DNA from 2 places in the Faecalibacterium sp. 3 genome. Region 2 is predicted to be linked to the other one. Evidence: predicted binding sites of a transcription regulator. Region 2 holds the regulator's gene; the other holds the start of a gene.
What was found. Region 2 encodes HrcA, which represses chaperone genes, less so after heat shock. Its sites were predicted from a motif close to TGTTAGCACTCNNNNNNNNNGAGTGCTAACA; they were not measured.
Positions count from the first base shown of each region.

Region 1: the regulator HrcA is predicted to act here: its motif matches at 2,328-2,358, upstream of ACNSPV_RS12985 (Hsp20/alpha crystallin family protein).

Region 1 covers NZ_JBLWFN010000001.1:2,750,756-2,758,290, forward strand. The annotation lists gene ACNSPV_RS12975 (alcohol dehydrogenase) at 1-515, opposite strand, end outside; gene ACNSPV_RS12980 (YitT family protein) at 623-1,480, opposite strand; gene ACNSPV_RS12985 (Hsp20/alpha crystallin family protein) at 1,730-2,194, opposite strand; gene ACNSPV_RS12990 (pyridoxal-phosphate dependent enzyme) at 2,432-2,752, opposite strand; gene ACNSPV_RS12995 (PfkB family carbohydrate kinase) at 2,694-2,891, opposite strand; gene ACNSPV_RS13000 (purine-nucleoside phosphorylase) at 2,904-3,728, opposite strand; gene ACNSPV_RS13005 (ADP-ribosylglycohydrolase family protein) at 3,893-4,231, opposite strand; partial or broken gene ACNSPV_RS13010 (type I restriction enzyme endonuclease domain-containing protein) at 4,276-4,410, opposite strand; gene gnpA (1,3-beta-galactosyl-N-acetylhexosamine phosphorylase) at 4,560-6,719, opposite strand; gene ACNSPV_RS13020 (DUF6903 family protein) at 6,760-6,948, opposite strand; gene ACNSPV_RS13025 (carbohydrate ABC transporter permease) at 6,960-7,535, opposite strand, start outside.
Region 2 covers NZ_JBLWFN010000001.1:1,086,995-1,094,529, reverse strand. The annotation lists gene ACNSPV_RS05105 (NifB/NifX family molybdenum-iron cluster-binding protein) at 174-584, opposite strand; gene ACNSPV_RS05100 (GNAT family N-acetyltransferase) at 721-807, opposite strand; gene ACNSPV_RS05095 (aminoacetone oxidase family FAD-binding enzyme) at 884-2,140, opposite strand; gene ACNSPV_RS05090 (stage V sporulation T C-terminal domain-containing protein) at 2,342-2,884, shown strand; gene hrcA (heat-inducible transcriptional repressor HrcA) at 3,284-4,357, shown strand; gene ACNSPV_RS05080 (nucleotide exchange factor GrpE) at 4,354-4,983, shown strand; gene dnaK (molecular chaperone DnaK) at 5,085-6,914, shown strand; gene dnaJ (molecular chaperone DnaJ) at 7,073-7,535, shown strand, end outside.

The DNA of each region.
Region 1 (7,535 bases), 1.7 Mb from region 2:
AGCACGGTATCCTCCGGGGTGATCTCCGAGATGCGTGCCGCCCAAAAGCCGGTGGCCAGCACATCGCCCACCAGCAGCGCCTGCCGATCGGTAACGCCGTCCGGGATCTTGTTCAGCCCCTGATCCGCAAAGGGCACCCGGACGTACTCCGCCTGCCCGCCGTCGATGCGGCAGCCCAGCGCCCAGCCGCCGTTTTGATCGGTGCAGTTGTTCACAAAGCCTTTTTTGCAGAAAAAGCACTCTCCGCAGAAGGTCTCCACGTTCACCGTCACCCGGTCGCCGGGTTTCACATTGGTCACCGCACTGCCCACTTCTTCTACGATGCCCACCATCTCGTGCCCTACCGTGATGCCGGGTACCGCCCGGGGCACGCTGCCGTGCTTGATGTGCAGATCGCTGGAGCAGATACTGGCAAGGGTCACCTTTACAATGGCGTCCCGCTCGTGCTGCAGCACCGGCTTTGGTTTTTCCATCAGGGCAAACGTTCCCTCTGAAACATAGGTATAGGTCAGCATGCTTATTTCCTCCATGCGCTTTGATCTTTCCGGACTTGAGTATACCACGCAGCTATGGCAAAGAGCAAGCCGCAAAAGGCCCGCCCTTTGCGGCAGCTCTCCGCCGATCAGATCTTGGGCTGATACTGCATGCTGGACACATTGTAAATGGTAACAAAAGCCTTGGGGTCTTCCCGGTTGATAAAGTTCATCAGCTTCTGATATTCGCTCTTGTCCACGATGGTAATGATCTCGTTGTGCTTTTCCAGATTGTATGCACCGATGGCCTCGTACATGGTCGCACCGCTGTGCAGGTCATGGAGGATGAACTGACGCAGCGCCTCCTCTTTTTCGGTGATGATGCAGACGCGGCGTTTGATGCTGTTATCAAAGATGAAATGGTCCAGCACGATGCCGTTGAAATAAGTACCGAGGATACTCAGCACCACGGTCTTTTTATCGTAGACCAGGGCCGCGGAAAGCGCCACACACATTCCCGACAGAGACATGGCTTTTCCCAATTCCATGTGCAGGTACTTGTTCATGATCTTTGCCACGATATCCAGCCCGCCGGAGGATGCATTGCGGTTGAACAAAATACTCAGCCCGACGCTGACCACCAGAATATAGCACAGCACGTCCAGCTCCTGACTGCCGGTCATCGAGCCGAACTCCGGGAACAGCTTTTCAAACAGCCCCAGAAACACCGGCAGCAGCACACTGGTGTATACGGTCTTTGCGCCAAATTCTCTGCCGCAGGTAAAGAACCCGATGATGAGAAGCACGACGTTCAGGATCATCGTAATGACCGACAAGGGCAGCGGCACAAAATTGGACAGCACGATGCCAAGGCCGGAAATGCTGCTGACGGATGTATGGCTCGGCACCAGAAAAAAGAAAACACCCGCCGCAATGATCGCCACCGCCCCGGTCAGGACTGCCGTCTCCCTCAGGACTGCGCCGGTCTTTCCTTTTACATCACTCATCTTTGTCCCCCTAAAATCAAATTTGTTTCACCGATCTCCTCATCTTTGTCGATGCGGACAAGGAGCTTACCGCCAAAGCGTTTGTATTCCATAGTGAAGTACCTCCATAAATTCCGAGTTGCTGTTCTCAGTATACCATGATTTTCCCTTGCGGAAAAGATAGCGAAACAAAAATGCCCCCGGAGGGCTTGTTGCGGCTCTCCGGGGGCATCTTATGTGCGTTGTGCTTTGGCGCACACGACCGGCGTTTTACTCGATTTCGATCAGGTTCGGGTTCTCAGGCAAAGCCTTCGTCTGCTGAGGAGCAGGCAGCTCGACGTGCAGGACGCCATCCTCGAACTTTGCGTGGATGTCTTCCTTCTTCACATCGCCCACGTAGAAACTGCGTGCGCAGGTGCCGGAGAAGGATTCGCGCCGCAGATAGCGGCCCTTCTTATCCTTTTCGTCGTTGCTGTGGCTGCGCACTGCCTGAATGGTCAGGTAGCCGTCGTCCAGTTCCATCTGGACGTCTTCCTTCTTGCAGCCCGGCAGGTCAACAGCTACTTCGTAGCCATTGTCCGTCTGTTTGACATCGGTCTTCATCATGTTTGCACCACGCTTACCAAAGGCGCCACGAGCCTCACGGTTCATAGCACGTTCCAGTGCAGCGTCATTCCAGAACGGATCGAAGAAATCATCGAACAGGTTTTCATGGAAAACAGTCGGCATAAGCATAAATCATTCCTCCAATCCCGGCGTTCGGGTCGGGGCAAAAAATCTGAAGCGTCCACTCAGAAAGGCTTTCCGGGGAGCCTTGCGGCTCTCCTTTTGCCCTTCCTCCTGAGCACGCCACTGTTATAGCACCGTTAATTAGCAGTGTCAATAGAAGAGCGCTAAAATTCATAAAAGAATAATACTTTTATAAAATCCTATGCAATCTTTTCAAAATTCAGTCGCATCATCGTGTTTTTATCATTTCTGCCGGTACATCGGCGTAGACAGATATTTCATGCCGTTGTCCGGGACGATGACCACGATGTTCTTTCCCTGATTCTCCGGTCTGCGGCCCACCTGCACCGCTGCGTGCAAAGCCGCTGCTGCCGATGTGCCTAGAAACAGTCCTTCCGCCCGTAGCACCTCATGGGCCGTTTCGTAGGCTTCCTCGGTGCGGACATTGATGCACGCATCGCTCCAGTTTGGCCGCAGATAGTCGGAAAGTGCGCTTTCCGGCACATCATACGCCGGCAAAACGCCATCTATGATCTGCGCATACTGACAATCCAGCTCGTGCAAAGGCGATAGACTGGTTTGCGCCTTTCCCTCCAAAGCCCCGCTGCATGGACTTGGCTGCAAGGGTCTCTTTGGGCGCGAGAAAGTGCTCGACCTCATAGGTATAATCGTAGTTGAGGGAACCAAACGAAAGGATTTTCATGGTATATCTTTTTTACTCCATTCTCTGAATCACCGCACCCAGCCATCGGCACAGGGTATCGCCTGCCTGATTTGCGATCTCCAGCACACGGGCGTGGCTATGCTTGACCGTCTGGATGCCGGTGGCCATGTTAGTGATGCAGCTGACGGCCAGTACCTTCATGCCCATGTAGTTGCAGACCATGGTTTCCGGCACGGTGCTCATGCCCACGGCATCGGCTCCCATCCCCGCAAAGGCGCGAATTTCAGCCGCCGTTTCATAGCAAGGGCCCATAAAGCCCATGTAAACGCCCTCCTTGTAGGCAATGCCCAGTTCATCGGCAGTCTGCTTGGCAAGGTTCCGCAGTTCCAGACTGTAAGGTTCGGTCATGTCCGGGAAGCGGGGGCCGAAGCGCTCATCGTTGGGGCCAATGAGGGGGTTCGTGCCCATCATGTTGATGAAGTCGGTAATGAGCATCAGGGTGCCCGGCGCAAACTCCCGGTTGATGCCGCCGCATGCATTGGTCAGCACCACCTTTTCCACGCCCAGCAGCTTGAACACATAGAACGGGTAGCAGACTTCCTTCATGGAGTAGCCCTCATAGAAATGGAAGCGGCCTTCCATGGCGTAGACTTCCGTGTCCCCCAGCTTGCCAGCCAACAATGCACCTTTGTGTCCTGCCACCGTGGATACCGGGAAGTTGGGGATATCCTTGTAGGACAGTTCTTCCGTGTCCGTAAAGTCCGCGGTCAGCTTGCCAAGGCCGGAGCCCAGCACCACCGCGATCTTCGGGCGCTTTTTCGTGTGCGTCTTGATATATTCCGCACTTTCCAGTGCCTTTTCATAAAGATGTTCCATACCGTTCTCTCCTTTTCCCAAAAATTCGATATACTCTCTGGATTCAGTATATCGGATTTCTCAGGCCGATGCAAGACGCCCTCCATCGAGTCTTATTAAAAACCAAGGAGCAGATACTTCACATCACGAGTGTGTTGTATCTGCTCCTTGGTTCTCCGAATGTCTTATCTCTGGCCGATGTTCCACCGAAACAGCTCATATCCTTCCCGGATATCCTCCGGCAGACGTTTCAAAGTCTCGTCCCGCAGTTCCTGCGGCATCCCGTAAAAAGCTTCGGCAATGCCGCCGGTGATGCAGGCAAGGGTGTCGCTGTCGCCGCCCAGAGAAACTGCATTGCGAAGTGCATCCTCAAAACTGACGCTTTCCAGAAAAGCGATGATGGCTTCCGGCACAGTTTCCTGACAGGTCTCCACATGATGATAGGTCGGCCGAATTTCATCGCAGGTGCGGTTCAGGTCATAACCGAAGGTCTGCTCCACATAAGGAATCCGATTGTCAAGCACAAATCAACGACATTTCATACAATTCATACTACCATGTTGTCAGTTCACATCTCACACTGGCTAATGACCGTGCTGATTGCCGTATCATAATCTTCCGGTGGATACTTATATTTTTTCAGCAAGTGCTTCACCATCTTACGCATACTCGCACGGGCAGTTTCTTTTTTCTGCAGGTCTATTACGCTTGCATTACTGAATTTCTGCGTTTCCAGCCATCTCCATTGCAGCGTTCGATTGACACAGGTTGAGTTATCGGCAGATACAGCAAACACAACGGGCGGCTCTGGTAACAGAGCTGCCCGTTGTGTTCGTTTATGAAAAGGAGAACTTAGATCTCATACCACTTGATCTCGTTGGCATCCAGATGCAGAGCAAAGCTGCTGCCGTCTGTGGTGTAAACGGTGGTGTCCTGCGGCTCGTACGTGTTGTTCACCACACAATACTTGCCGTTCTTGACGTAGGCGTGAACTTCTACATTATAATTGGAGCTGAACCATGTATGCAGTTCCTCCTCGCTGTGGGCACTCCACAGGATAGCGCGGTAAAGGGTGCGGCTGTTGGCAAAACTGTAAGGCACACCGCTGATGTACACGGCACGACCCTTGCCGAAGTCGTGTGCCGCCATCTGCACTTCTTTGTTTCGCTGCACCAGCACCTCGGTGCCCTCGAGGGCGTAGATGTTCTTTTTACCCTCGCCAAAGTCCACGGGCCGGTCGGCGTCCTGCAGGATAAAGTGGTCGGGGTGCTCCTCCCAGTTGTATTTGTCGTAGTTGAGGGTGAAGCCGTTTTCTTCCTCCACGCCCAGCACGCTGGCAAGCTGGAGAACGTGGCCCTGATACGGGTGACCGGAAGGCTCACCCACGCCGATAAAGCCGCCGCCGTTCCAGACGAACTTGCGGATAGCGGAGGAGATCTCCGGGTCTTCCCACCAGATGCCGCCGGTGTGTGCGGTGTCGGCATCGCCGACATTGATAATGACATCCAACGAATCCAGCAGATGCGGGTCGTTCTTGATATCCTCAAAGCTGATAAACTTCACATCAAAGGGCGCACCGGACAGCATCTCAATGACACCGGCATAGCTATAGTTCTGCTTGTAATAGAGGGCGTGATGCACCATGTGACAGCCCCAAGCCCGCATTTTACCCCAACAGTTCAGCACGGCCACTCGCTTGACACAGTAGGGTGTGGTGCCCTTGATGTTCTCGTACAGTTCGCGGAACTCGTTGCAGACGCTCTCCACGTAGTCCACGAACTCCGGGAACTGCAAGGCCAGTTTCAGATAGCCGCCATAGCCGATGCGGTCGATGGGCTTGCGCAGGATAGCGCGGCGGGCTGTAACCCAGTTCTCCTTGGCTTCCCGCACGGGGTCGCCGCCCTCGTGGAAGGTGTCGGGGAAGAAGTACGGCAGGAAACGGCCCTCGGTGTACTTCACGCCCTCAATGTCAGAGATCAGGCGCAGGGTGGAGCCGTTGCCCACGCTGCCCACTACGGCATCCAGTCCGATGGTCTTGAACTCCGGCATGAAAGGTTCGGTGCCGATCCAGTGATCGCCGAGGAACATCATGGCTTCGCACCCGCACGCGTGGGTGATATCCACCATCTCCTTGGCAAGCTTTGCCACCTCGCGGCGCTGGAAGGCCTGAAAATCCCGGAATTCCTTGCTGGGCACCCGGTACTGGTTGTTATAGTAGCCCTGATCGATGATGTACTCCGGGCGGAACTTGTAGCCCACTTCCTGCTCAAACTGGTTGAGGATATAAGGGCTGACCGAAGCAGAGTATCCATACCAGTCCACGAACTTCTCCCGCTTCAGCTCGTCGAAAATCAGGGTGAACTGGTGGAAGAAGGTGGTGTAGCGGATGACGTTTACATAGGGGTGCTCTGCGATGAACTTGCGCAGGCGCTCCATAGAATACTTGTGGGTCTTGGGCTGACGCACATCAAAAGTGATCTGGTGCTCAAAGTTCGTCCAGCCGTTGGTGGTAGCGTTGTACATATGCACCGGGTCCCAGATGAGGTAAGCCAGAAAACTGACGGTATACTCATGGAACGGTACGGCCTGCACGGTCACACTGCCGTCGGCGTAGCTCCACTGCTCCGGCGGCACGGGCTGACCGGTGGTTCGGTCCATGACCTCCCACCAGCGGGTGATGTCGTCGTTGGTGTTCACCTGCATCAGCTCCGGGCTGATGCCCTTCATCAGCGGGATGGTCACGGTGTCGCCGGGGGCGGTGTAAAAGCCGGTCATGATGTAGCACTGCTGTACCTCGTCCGGGTTTGCCTTTGCCCATGCGTTGTCCTTGCGGGTGGTATAGTAGGTGGAGTAGATCTTGGCGTCCGCATCCTTGAGCTGCTGCGGGAAGTCGGTGCCGTCGCAGTCGCGGATGGCATCGGCACCCCACTTTTTTAAGATCTCCAATGTTTCGGGCACAACGTCCAAGTCTGTGGGAATGGTCACGCGCCCGGTCTTTCTTATTTCATCCATGGGAAACTCTCCTTTTGCCTCTCTTTGAATCGTAGGGGGGTCAATCGTAGGCGGCGTTATACAGCGCCAGCACTGCCAGCAGCAGCGCTACGCCCACCAGCATGATGCCAAGCCCTGCCAGTTGTCCAGTCATTTTCCAGCCGGACACCACCAGCACCAGTGCCAGTACGAACAGCACCAGCATCAGGATCATGCGCAGGGCGGGATGGTTTTTCCAGTATGCTTTCATCGTTTGTCACCTTAACCTTTCAGGCCGCCCACGGTCATGCCCTGCGTCAGCTGCCGCTGCACGCAGATGTACAAGATCAGGGTGGGCAGCATTACCAGCACAAGGCCTGCGTACATGGTGCCGTACTGGGCGGCGCTCTGCTGCGCCTGCATCAGGTTCAAAAGACCTACCGGCAGGGTGCGGGGTGCCTTGGTGGAGCTCATCAGGGTCATGGAGATGATATACTCGTTCCAGAAGGACAGGAAGTTGAACAGGATAATGGTGATGATGGAGGGCTTTGCCATGGGGAAGATGATGCGGGTCATGGTGGAAAAATAGCTTGCACCGTCGATATAGGCGGCCTCCTCAAAATCGTGGGGCAGGGTGGCAAAGTAGCCCGACAGCAGGTAGATGGTAAAGGGCAGCGCGGTGGCGGCGTACACCACCGCCAGCACCACCAGATTGTTCAGCAGAAAGCCGCTGCCGAAATGGCCTTTCAGCCACACATCGCCGTCCCGCAGCATCAGAAAGATGGGCACCACGATGTAGTTCACGTTGATGAACAAGCCCGCCATGAACAGGGTGTTCAGCACCTTGCACCCCTTGAA
Region 2 (7,535 bases):
ACTGTTTTCTCTGCACAGAAACAGGATCACGCTTCTGATTGAAATATTACTTGATTTGAAATCGAATGTTAATTTCTGCGAGAAAATGAGCCGTGTATTTCAAACAAAAACCGCCCACATCACAAACGATGCAGGCGGTTTTCTCGGGGGAGTAAAACGGAAATCAAAAAGTGTTAGTGACAATTTCCGGTACAACCACCCTTGTCCTCGTGACAGGAGTGTGAGCCGCAGCTATGACCATCTTCATGGTCATGATGGTCGCAGTGGGCATTTGGATCAAAAACAAGATTTCCTGCAAGGTAATCCGAAACAACGCTGTCAGCTGCGCCAGAAATGCCGCCAAACAGCTGAATCCCGGCCTGTGCAAGAGCGTTCTGCGCACCGGCACCAATACCGCCGCAGAGAACGACATTTACACCGTTCTGAACAAGGAAGCCCACCAATGCACCATGGCCCTGCCCATTGGTAGAAACGACCTCGCCGGTCGGAAGCTGACCGTTTTCGATGTTATAGATCTTGAACTGTGCAGAGTGTCCGAAGTGCTGGAACACCTGACCGTTTTCATAAGGGATTGCGATTTTCATAACTGAGTCTCCTTTTGATTTTTAGCGTTTATCAGAATAGTTGCAAATTTGGATGGCCGAACCATGCTCCATCCGCTGAAAGCCGTGCTTTTCATAGAACGGGACATTCTTTTCGTCCTCTGGCATTCCCTCAATATTATAGGTAGTTCTTATATTTTTCTTTGATACGTTCCAGCATCTCTCCGGCAATGCCCTTCCCCTGATAATCAGGATGTACCAGCACATAGTGAATTGTTTTGTTACTTGGTGGTGAATGGAACGGCAGCAATATACGGCGGTGCCGCTCATCTCCCGGACGGCTATTTTTTCCGCTGCCGCTGAATGCGGCGGGCGGCGTCCCGCCCGGCTGCGATCCCACTGCCGAAGGCCCAGTGCAGATTGAAGCCGCCACAGCTGCCGGCGCAGTCCAGCGTTTCGCCCACAAAATACAGGCCCGGGCAGCCCTGAAACTGAAAATGCGCATCCACTTCCCGCAGCGAGAGCCCGCCGCCGGTCACCTGCGCCTGCTTCCAGCCGCAGGGCGTCAGGCCCTCAAAGCGCCAGTGCTTGGCGGTGTGGGCCAGTTTCTGCCACTGTCCGGCAGTGAGAACGGCGGGAGCGTTGCCGTCCCTTAGCCCGGCGGCAGACCACACAGCGCAGCCCAGCTTCCGGTTCAGCAGGCCCAGCCAGAACCCGGCAGGGCTGTCCCCTGCCGTCTGGGCGGCATGGGAACGGAACAGGGCGGTCAGCTCTGCTTCGTCCAGCGCCGGAAAAAGATCCAGCTCCACCGCAGGAGCCTTTGGACTGCGGCCCGGTGCCAGCAGGCCGGACAGCTGCATGATACAGATGCCGGAAAGGCCATAGTCGGTGAACTGCACCTCGCCGGTCTCTGTGGCCAGCACACGGCTTCCGTCCAACAGGGAGGCCGCGGCCTTGGCGCGGATGCCGGCCAGAGTCTTGTTGGGCTTTGCGCACTGCAGAGCGGTCAGACAGGGATACAGCGGCTCCGTTCTGCCGCCGCACTGGGCGGCGAACCGGGTGCCGAAGCCGTCGGTGCCGAACTGCGGCCCGGCGGCACCGCCCATGGCGCAGATGACGGCATCCGCGCGCAGGGTCTCGGTGCTGCCCTCTGCCGTCTCGAACTGCACAGCGTAGCCGCTGCGGCTCTGGCTCAGGGTGCGCACGGTGCAGCCGGTGCGCAGCTGCACATGGTGCTGCGCAAGGTGGTGCTCCAGCAGGGCCAGCACGTCCGCTGCCTGATTGGAATAGGGATAGATGCGCCCCGCTTCGTCGGTGCGGGTATAGAGCCCCAGAGCGCGGAACCAGCCCAGCGGGTCGGCTGCATTCACAGCGTCCAGCAGCGGGAGCAGCGCCGCCGGGTCGGCCGTGAAATACCGCTCCGGCGCGATGCCGGTGTTGTCCAGATTGCAGCGGCCGTTGCCGGTGGCCAGCAGCTTTTTGCCCGGCCTTGGGTTGCGTTCCAGCACGAGCACCTGCGCGCGGGGTGCACTTTGTGCGGCGGCCAGCCCGGCGGCCAGCCCGGCGGCACCGCCGCCAAGAATGAGGATGTTCGGCATCCTGACACCTGCCTTTCTCAGCAGAATTTCAGAAGCTGTCCTCATAAGCAGGGTGCTGTGCTTATGAAAACGGCTTTTGGTATCATTGTAGCAGAACCCTGCCGGAAACGCAACGAAGGGGCAGCTTTCCGTAGGTATAAATTGCCCGGGCTGACAGATACTAGAGGTGCAGGCATTTTCAAGGAAACGGAGGAGCCAACAATGAAAGCAACAGGTATCGTGCGCCGCATCGACGAGCTGGGACGGGTGGTGATCCCCAAAGAGATCCGCCGCACCCAGCGCATCCGCCGCGGCGACCCGCTGGAGATCTTCACGACAGGCGACGGCGAGGTGATCTTTAAAAAGTATTCCCCCATTGGCGAAATGAACGCAGTGGCAGCCCAGTACACCGAGGTGCTGAGCAAAAGCTTTGCGCTTACCACCTTTGTGGCAGACCGGGACCGCATCCTCACGGTGAGCGGGAGCGGCCGGCGGGAGCTGGCCGACCGCAGCATCAGCCAGCCGCTGGAAAAGCTGATGGATGGCCGCAGGCTGTACCAGTGCGAGGGCATTGCGGAAAAATGCATCCTGCCCTGCGAGGGCTCGCCCCGGGTGGTGCTGTGCGCCGCACCCATCATTGCGTCGGGCGATGTGATCGGCGTGGTGGGTCTGCTGACCGAAGACCGCACCGCTGTGCCGGACGCCGCCCAGCTCAAGGCGGTGAATGTGGCGGCAGCGTTTCTGGCCAGACAGATGGAGGAGTAAGGCAGGACGATTTTGAATGCGCGCCGCGCTGCTTTGCGCATATTGCGCATATTCAGCGGAAAAATTATTTATAATAGAGCAATGCCGGGCGGTCTGCGGACCGCCCGGCATTGCGTTTTCACGGGTGGGGGTCGTGGCGGCAAACGGTATTTGCCGCGCTGCTTTCCGCGAAAGCGCGGCGCAGCGGGAAGCGGGCTTGACCCCTCAGACGCTTTGGCAAAACCGGAAAGCCTGACGTACTGCCAGGGCCACACCCCCTTTTTATGACAGAATTATGAATCTTTGATAACATTTTTCCAAGGGGCTTGACAGCACCGGAAAATTGGCTATAATGGTCTTAGCACTCAGGAACAAGGAGTGCTAAACAAACAAAGCGAACGCAAAAAGGAGGCAGGCGCTATGACGATGGATGCACGCAAGCAGCGAGTCTTGCAGGCGATCGTGGCGCTGTATGGTCTCGAAGGCGAGCCCGTTGGCAGCAGCGTGCTGGCAAACTACTTTGACATGGCAGTTTCCAGCGCAACGCTCCGCAATGAAATGGCGGCGCTGACAAAGCTGGGCCTGCTGGAGCAGCCCCACACCAGCGCGGGCCGTGTGCCCAGTGCCAAGGGCTACCGCTACTACCTTGATAATCTGCTGACCGACGATCAGCCGCTGGACCGCGTGAGCCGCGCCCGTGTGGATGCGGTGTTCGCAAGTCTCGACCACGAGCCGGAAAAGCTGGCGCAGGGTGCAGCCCGGGCGCTGGCCGCCATCAGCGGCTGCACTGCCGCCATCAGCACCCCGTGTGCAGAGGATCTGTGCATTGCCCATTACGAAGTCGTTCAGGTGGGCCGCAGCGCAGCCGCTGTGCTGGCCGTGACAACTGCCGGTTACGTCCGCACCCGTGTGGCGCGGGTACGCACCGGCCTCTCCCGCGAGAATGCGGCGGCTCTTGCCGCATTGCTGAACCGAAACCTCACCTTTGTGGCGCCGGTGGATCTTTCGCCCCGGCTGCTGGCAGAGCTGTGCAGCCAGATCGACCCGGAGCTGGTGCCTGTCATCAGCGCGGCGGCGGCCATCCTGCAGGACTCCGTCAAGCCCCACGTATTTCTGGGCGGTGAGCAGTATCTGCTGGACTGGCCTCAGCTGGACGGCAAGGTGGGTGACATCCTTACCCTGCTGAACGACGAAGAACAGGCAGCGGCCCTGATCGCACCTCCGGCAGAACGCAGCGAGAGCGTGCTGCTGGGCGAGGATCTGGAACCGCAGATCCCGGGCCTGTGCATCGTGAGCGACCGGTATCTGGTGGGCGGAGGCCTGTGGGGCTCCATTGCATTGATCGGCCCCACCCGGATGCCCTTCCAGAAACTGATGCCGCTGCTGCATTACTTTGCAGACCAGCTGGGCGAGGGCATGAGCGGCAAACGAAAAGACACCCCACAGGCTGCCGTACCCCGGCGGACTGTGATCTATAAGGAGGATCTGGAATGAGCGAAGAAGCAAAAAAGACGGCTCCGGCTCAGGAAGCGGAGCAGCCCGAAACGGCTCCCGAGGAGAAGGCCCAGCAGGCAGCACCCGAACAGGAACCTGCTGCTGAAGCTGCCGACCCGAAGGATGATAAGAAGAAGGATGGCGGCTGGTTCAATAAGAAGGCCCGTGAGCTGGAAGCCATAAAGGCAAAGCTGGACGCGGCCGAAGCCAACGCTGCACAGGCCAAAGACCAGCTGCTGCGCATGGCTGCCGAGTACGAGAACTACCGCAAGCGCTCCACCCGCGAAGCCGACCAGAAGTTCAACGATGGCATTTCCTTTGCGGTGAACCAGATCATCCCCATTCTGGACACGCTGGAGATGGCAGCCAACGCCCCCACCACCGACGAGAACTACAAAAAGGGTGTGACCATGACGCTGGACAAAGCCGCCAAGGCGCTGGACGTCCTCCATGTGGAGGAGATCGAAGCGCTGGGCAAGCCCTTTGACCCCAACTTCATGAACGCGGTGCAGCAGATCCCCGCCCCGGACGGACAGGAGAGCGGCACCGTCATCACGGTCTACCAGAAGGGCTACAGACTGGGCGATAAGATCGTCCGCCATGCGACCGTTGTGGTGGCCGAGTAACAATGCAGAAACCCGCAGGGGTTTTGAATATAATATCCGCTTACAAACATTTGAGCATCACATAAACAATACGATTTGTTCTTTCGAGAGGAGTTTTCATTATGAGTAAGATCATTGGTATCGACCTTGGTACTACCAACAGCTGCGTGGCTGTCATGGAGGGCGGCGAGCCCGTTGTTATCGCAAACTCTGAGGGTGCACGCACCACCCCGTCTGTGGTCGGCTTTACCAAGACCGGCGATCGTCTGGTGGGTCAGGTCGCAAAGCGTCAGGCCATCACCAACCCCGAGAACACCGTTGCTTCCATCAAGCGTTTCATGGGCACCGATCACAAGGTGACCCTGAACGGCAAGGAGTACACTCCCCAGCAGGTCAGCGCTATGATCCTGCAGAAGCTGAAGGCTGACGCCGAGGCTTATCTGGGCGAGTCTGTTACCGAGGCCGTCATCACCGTTCCTGCCTACTTCAACGACAGCCAGCGTCAGGCCACCAAGGACGCAGGCACCATTGCAGGCCTGAACGTCAAGCGTATCATCAACGAGCCTACTGCCGCTTCTCTGGCATACGGCATCGATAAGGAAGAGGACCAGAAGATCATGGTCTACGACCTGGGCGGCGGCACCTTCGATGTGTCCATCATCGAGATGGGCGACGGCGTCACCGAAGTTCTGGCCACTAACGGTGATACCCATCTGGGCGGCGATGACTTCGATGAGCGCATCATCAACTGGATGGCAGATGCCTTCCAGACCGAGAACGGCATCGACCTGCGCAAGGACAAGATGGCTGCTCAGCGTCTGAAGGAAGCTGCCGAGAAGGCAAAGATCGAGCTGTCCAGCGCAATGAGCAGCCAGATCAACCTGCCCTTCATCACTGCCGACGCTACCGGCCCGAAGCATCTGGATATGACCCTGACCCGCGCAAAGTTCAATGAGCTGACCGCTGATCTGGTGGACCGCACCATGGGCCCCGTCCGCAAGGCTCTGCAGGATGCAGGCCTGCGTCCCTCTGACCTGAAGAAGGTCCTGATGGTCGGCGGTTCCACCCGTATCCCCGCTGTCTACGATGCAGTCAAGAAGGAACTGAACTGCGAGCCCTTCAAGGGCATCAACCCCGATGAGTGCGTGGCTGTGGGTGCTGCCATTCAGGGCGGCGTGCTGCAGGGCGACGTCAAGGGCCTGCTGCTGCTGGATGTCACCCCGCTGAGCCTGGGCATTGAAACTCTGGGCGGCGTGTGCACCAAGATCATCGACCGCAACACCACTATCCCCACCCACAAGAGCCAGGTGTTCTCCACCGCTGCCGACAACCAGCCCTCTGTTGAGGTCAACGTGCTGCAGGGCGAGCGTGAGTTCGCACGCGACAACAAGAGTCTGGGCGTCTTCCATCTGGACGGCATTGCTCCGGCTCCCCGTGGTGTGCCTCAGATCGAAGTTACCTTCGATATCGATGCAAACGGCATCGTGAAGGTCAGCGCAAAGGATCTGGGCACCGGCAAGGAGCAGAACATCACCATCACCGCTTCCACCAACATGTCCAAGGAGGACATCGACAAGGCTGTGAAGGAAGCTGAGCAGTTTGCTGCCGACGATAAGAAGAAGCGTGAAGAGGTCGATATCCGCAACGGTGCCGACCAGATGGTGTTCCAGACCGAGAAGATGCTGAAGGAGAACGGCGACAAGCTGCCCGCCGACGTCAAGACTGAGGCTGAGAGCAAGCTGGCCGACCTGAAGACCGCTGTTCAGTCCGGCAATGTGGACGACATCAAGGCAAAGCAGGAAGCCCTGAGCCAGGTGTTCGAGAAGATGTATCAGGCAGCTGCTGCCGCACAGCAGGCCGCCGGTGCACAGCCCGGCCCCGATGCAGGCGCAAACAACCAGCAGAAGCCGGGTGATGACGGCGTTGTGGATGCCGACTTCAAGGAAGTCTGATAAAAAACACAGCAGTGTGTGCCCGGCCAAACCGGCGGACACATGCGTAGAATAGCAAAAGCCGCTCCGGTTTTGCCGGAGCGGCTCTTGCTGGTTATAGAGCGAGGAACCAACCGGGGCGTTTCCCGGATCAAACGTTCCCGGAGAGGTGAGTGGATATGGCACAGGAAAAGCGTGATTACTACGAAGTGCTGGGGGTATCCAAGACTGCGACCGATGCCGAGATCAAAAAGGCATACCGCAAGCTTGCAATGAAATACCACCCGGACTATAACCCCGGCGATAAGAACGCCGAGGAAAAGTTCAAGGAAGTAAACGAAGCAAACGAGGTGCTTTCGGACCCGAAAAAGCGCCAGCTGTACGACCAGTACGGCTTTGCAGGTGTTGACCCTGCCTATGCAGCACAGAACGGCGGCGGCCCCGGTGCGGGCGGTTTCAGCGGCTTTGGCGGCGACGGTGTGGATCTGGGCGACATCTTCGGCGATATCTTTGGCGGCGGCTTCGGCGGCTTCGGTGGTTCGTCCCGTCAGGCAAACCCCAACGCACCGCGCAAGGGTCAGGATATCCGGGTACGCATCACCCTGAGCTTTGACGAGGCCGTGCACGGTTGCAAGAAGAACA